DNA from 2 places in the Mesorhizobium sp. M7A.F.Ca.US.011.01.1.1 genome. Region 1 is predicted to be linked to the other one. Evidence: riboswitches for the same ligand, from Rfam matches in the RefSeq annotation. Region 1 holds a riboswitch; the other holds the start of a gene.
The links. A riboswitch is a leader RNA that binds a small molecule or an ion and turns the genes downstream of it on or off. The one in region 1 is predicted to bind thiamine pyrophosphate.
Positions count from the first base shown of each region.

Region 2: linked by a shared signal. The riboswitch ahead of thiC (phosphomethylpyrimidine synthase ThiC) and the one ahead of thiB (thiamine ABC transporter substrate binding subunit) in region 1 are both predicted to bind thiamine pyrophosphate.

Region 1 is NZ_RZRT01000071.1:8,094-10,290, reverse strand. It holds gene EOA13_RS32740 (ABC-F family ATP-binding cassette domain-containing protein) at 1-194, opposite strand, end outside; gene EOA13_RS32735 (thiamine diphosphokinase) at 196-840, opposite strand; TPP riboswitch at 928-1,042, shown strand; gene thiB (thiamine ABC transporter substrate binding subunit) at 1,086-2,084, shown strand.
Region 2 is NZ_RZRT01000052.1:29,802-31,998, forward strand. It holds gene thiC (phosphomethylpyrimidine synthase ThiC) at 1-817, opposite strand, end outside; TPP riboswitch at 921-1,037, opposite strand; gene EOA13_RS29785 (hypothetical protein) at 1,355-1,618, opposite strand; gene EOA13_RS29790 (metallophosphoesterase) at 2,110-2,197, shown strand, end outside.

The DNA.
Region 1 (2,197 bases):
TGGCGGAACACCTCGCCGTCCTGCGGCTCGATCAGGCCAGCGGCGATCTTCAGCAGGGTCGACTTGCCCGACCCGTTGCGGCCGACCAGTGCAATCTTGTCGCCGGCCGAAGCCGTCAAGGCGGCGCCGTCGAGCAGCGGCGTGCCGCCGAAGGTCAGTTTTATCCCGTCGAGGTTGAGAAGAGGCGGGGCCATGTCAGCTTTCAGGTAAGGGATAGGGATGAGCGAGCAGCATCGCGCGGCCATGGTCCAGTGCGATTTCGAGGCGGCCCTTGACCTCGTTGGAGATGGTCAGCGACGAACCGAACGCCACCTTGACGTGGTTCAGCGGCCATTTGGCGCCGGTGACGGTCAGGCCGGCGAGCTCGGAAAAGCCGAGCACCGAAAACAGCGTGCCATCGGCATAGTCGAAGCCGGCCGTTCCGCGCAGCAGGGGAATGCCCTCCTGGGCGCCGCTGGTCAGGAGCACATCAGTCCCGGCCTCGGCCAGCCGGAGGGCAAGCGCCAGATGCAGGAAAGCGTGGTCGGCGCGCTTGCCGCCGAAAGCACCGGCGAGCACCAGGCGGGTCGCGCCGCGCTCGAGTGCGGCGGCAATGGCCAGTTCGCCATCGGTCTGGTCCTTTTCCGCCGGGAAGGTCCGGCGCGGCACGGAAGCGAGATCGTCAGGCAGCTTGGCTGGCACGGAATCGAAATCGCCCACCCACAGTTCGGGCACGAGACCCAGCAGCCGCGCATGCCCGATGCCGGCGTCGGCGGCGATGACGCGGGAGCCTTCGGCCTGGCGGTCGAGCCGTGGCGTGCGGATGAGATCGCCGCCAAGCAGGATGGTGAATGTGCTCATATCGTGTGGCCCTTACCAGCCCGGCACGGGAAACGGAAGGCGGCAAACTCCCACTTGCATGGGGGATCGGCCCGGCCTATGTGTCGAAACGCTCTAACGGGGTGCCGGACGCGATCTTCGCGGACCGGCTGAGAGGCAGTCTCGCCAACCCGCTGAACCTGATCCGGTTTGTACCGGCGGAGGGATTAGACGTTTCGGACAGTCCGACGCCTCAATTCCTTTCAATTCGAACGAAGGAGGCGCCGATGCGCACGCATTTATACGCTCTAGTCTCAGCAATGGCCGTGGTCCTGTCCGGACCGGCCTTGGCCAAGGACAAACTCACCGTCTACACCTATGAGAGCTTTACCGCCGACTGGGGTCCGGGTCCCGTGGTGAAGAAGGAGTTCGAGGCCGAATGCGGCTGCGATGTCGAGTTCGTCTCGGTCGCCGACGGCGTCGCGCTGCTCAACCGCGTCAGATTGGAAGGCGCGTCGACCAAGGCCGATATCGTGCTTGGCCTCGACACCAATCTCACCGCCGATGCCAAGGCGTCAGGCTTGTTCGCGCCGCATGGCGGCGTAACTGATGTCAACGTGCCGGGTGGCTGGAGCGACGATACTTTTGTCCCCTTTGACTACGGATATTTCGCCGTCGTCTACGACTCCGAGAAGCTGAAGAACCCGCCGAAAAGCCTGAAAGAACTGGTCGAGGGCAGTGCCGATGACAAGATCGTCATCCAGGATCCGCGCACCTCCACGCCGGGCCTCGGTCTGCTTCTGTGGGTCAAGTCGGTCTATGGCGACAAGGCGCCCGAGGCCTGGGCCAAGCTCAAGGCGAAAGTGCTGACCGTGACGCCGGGCTGGAGCGAGGCCTATGGGCTGTTCACCAAGGGCGAGGCGCCGATGGTGCTGTCCTACACGACGTCGCCGGCCTACCACATGGTCGCCGAGAAGACAGAGCGCTATCAGGCAGCGTCGTTCGAGGAGGGCGAGTATTTGCAGATAGAAGTCGCGGGTATCACCACGGCGGGGGCCAAGAACCCGCTGGCGGCCAAGTTCATCGCCTTCATGACCGGGCCGAAATTCCAGGATGCCATCCCCGAGACCAACTGGATGTTCCCGGCCGGCAAGACCGACAAGCCGCTCAATCCGGCCTTCGACAAATTGGTCAAGCCGACCAAGACCTTGCTGTTCAGCCCCGACGAGGTCGCCGCCAACCGCAAGGCCTGGGTCGATGAGTGGCTGGCGGTGATGAGCAAGTAGGCTTGCGAGTTCTTTTGATGTTCGCGCCACTCCACCCCCCTCTGGCCTGCCGGCCATCTCCCCCTCAAGGGGGGAGATTGGCAGTGTCGTTGCTGGTTATAGTCCGGCAACGT
Region 2 (2,197 bases), on a different contig from region 1:
GCGCCTGATAGAGCGGCACCGTACCGATCGGCACCGGCGCATTGCGCACGATCCAGTCGCGGATGTTGTGGATGTTGCGGCCGGTCGACAGGTCCATCACCGTGTCCGCGCCCCAGCGGATAGCCCAGACCATTTTTTCGACCTCTTCGGCCATCGACGATGTGACAGCCGAGTTACCGATGTTGGCGTTGATCTTGACCAGAAAATTGCGACCGATGATCATCGGCTCGCTCTCGGGATGATTGATGTTGGCGGGAATGATTGCGCGCCCGCGCGCCACCTCGTCGCGCACGAATTCGGGTGTGACGAAATCTGGGATCGCCGCGCCGAAGGCTTCGCCGTCGCGTTGCAGCTTGCCGCGCATCACCTCGCGGCCGAGATTCTCGCGGATGGCTACGAACTCCATTTCTGGCGTGATGATGCCGGCGCGCGCATAGGCAAGTTGGGTCACCGCCTTGCCCTGCTTGGCCTTGAGCGGCCGATTGCGTATCGGAAATTCCGGTGTCAGGCGCTCGCCGGTGGCGAATCCATTGTCTTCCGGCCGGACGTGGCGGCCGTCATAGGCTTCGACATCGCCACGCGCCGTGACCCATTCGTGGCGAAGCCGGGCAAGGCCTTTTTCGATGCTGGTTTCGACTGATGGATCGGTGTAGGGGCCGGACGGATCGTAGACGGTGACGGGCGGTTCGCCGGCCGTCGGATGGACGGAAATCTCGCGCATCGGCACCCTGATCTGCGGGTAGAGGACGCCGGGCTTGTGGATTTTCCGCGAGGCGGGCAGTGGTCCCGTCGATACGGCGGGGGTGAGGGCATTCATCGTGAGGCTCCTTTGCTCATGCATTGGAGACCCAGTTCTGTGCCGGAAGGATGAAAAGACGCTTCTGTAGACCTGCTGCAACAGGACCTCGGGCGTAAACTCCCGCAAAGCGCTTGCACCGTCCCTACGCCAGTATGAACTGGATCAGGTTCAACGGGTCACTGCGCCGCGAAAGCCAGCAGTATCTCAGCCCCTTGCCGGGACTCCCCTGGTGAATGCCTTAGGTTGAACGGGCTGACGCTATCTTGTCAAGCGCATTCGGGCGCCTTCGGCCGGTGGCGACGACCGGCGGCCAGCCGGGCGGAGAGCTCGCGCATGCATCGGGGACAAGTCACGCCCCGTAGACCGGGGCTGAATGGCCAAAGCCTCATTCGCTTCGTGAAGGATGGAGAAACTGTATTGGCCATGTGCGCGTATCGACCAAGTAGCTCAGGCGGTCACGGATGTGGTTATTCTGGTCGAAGGTGACGAACGGCCTTGGGGGTCACCTCCTTTAGGATTCAGAGGTTGGAAGACGGCTTCTCGCGATCACGGCCATCAGGAAATACCTGTCTTCGGCTCAACCTCGACATGGCGTCCGATCGACCGCAGATATACAGCTATCTCGTTCATGAGATGATCGCGTTCGCCGTAGATTTCAGCAATCCTACGCAGCTGTGGCTCGACGGCCCTCCGTTGCGCTGGCGTGAAATCAGCATCGCCAAAGACGTATCCCAAGTTGCCAATCGCGCAAATTTTGCAGCCGGCGTCCACAACTGCTTGTACGAATGCCGGAATGTCTTTTTCTTGCATGGTCTTCATGTCGAACCTCTCGTGAATGGCGTGCTTGCGCCCCAATCTGCCTTTTCAGCGTGTCCTCTGGGCGGCGCAAGCCCTGAGCGTGACTGTGCACGGGCAACCTCGACTATCCCATCTGCCACGCTCTTTAGAATCGGTGGGGTCTGGTGATCGCAGGCTGGGCCACTCAAAAGCCTGCAAGAAGAAAGTCATGGCGACCATTGCTCAAGATCGCAAGGGTGCGTGCAAGACCTTCCGTTGGCAGTCATGCACGCTCGCTCAGAGATAGTCCGGCCGCGGAAATTCTCCCTTATTCGTAAGAAAGCTCATTGAGCAACTGGGCATTGAGCAACTGGGTCTCACGTCACGGGTCTCGTGTGCTTCACAGCCGAAAAATAGCCGCCGTGGCAATTCTCGAAAAGTGCAGGCTACCTCGTTAAGGACACTGCGGATGATCGTTCGCGCTTGGCAAAAGCGAACGGATTAGTCTATGGCTCTCGGCAGGGGGGCGAGTTATGCGGCGGGTGCGAATCCTTCAAGTAGGCGATATTCACTATCCGGACTGGCATCCTTCCTCTAGCAACATCGATGCCAAGGATAGCA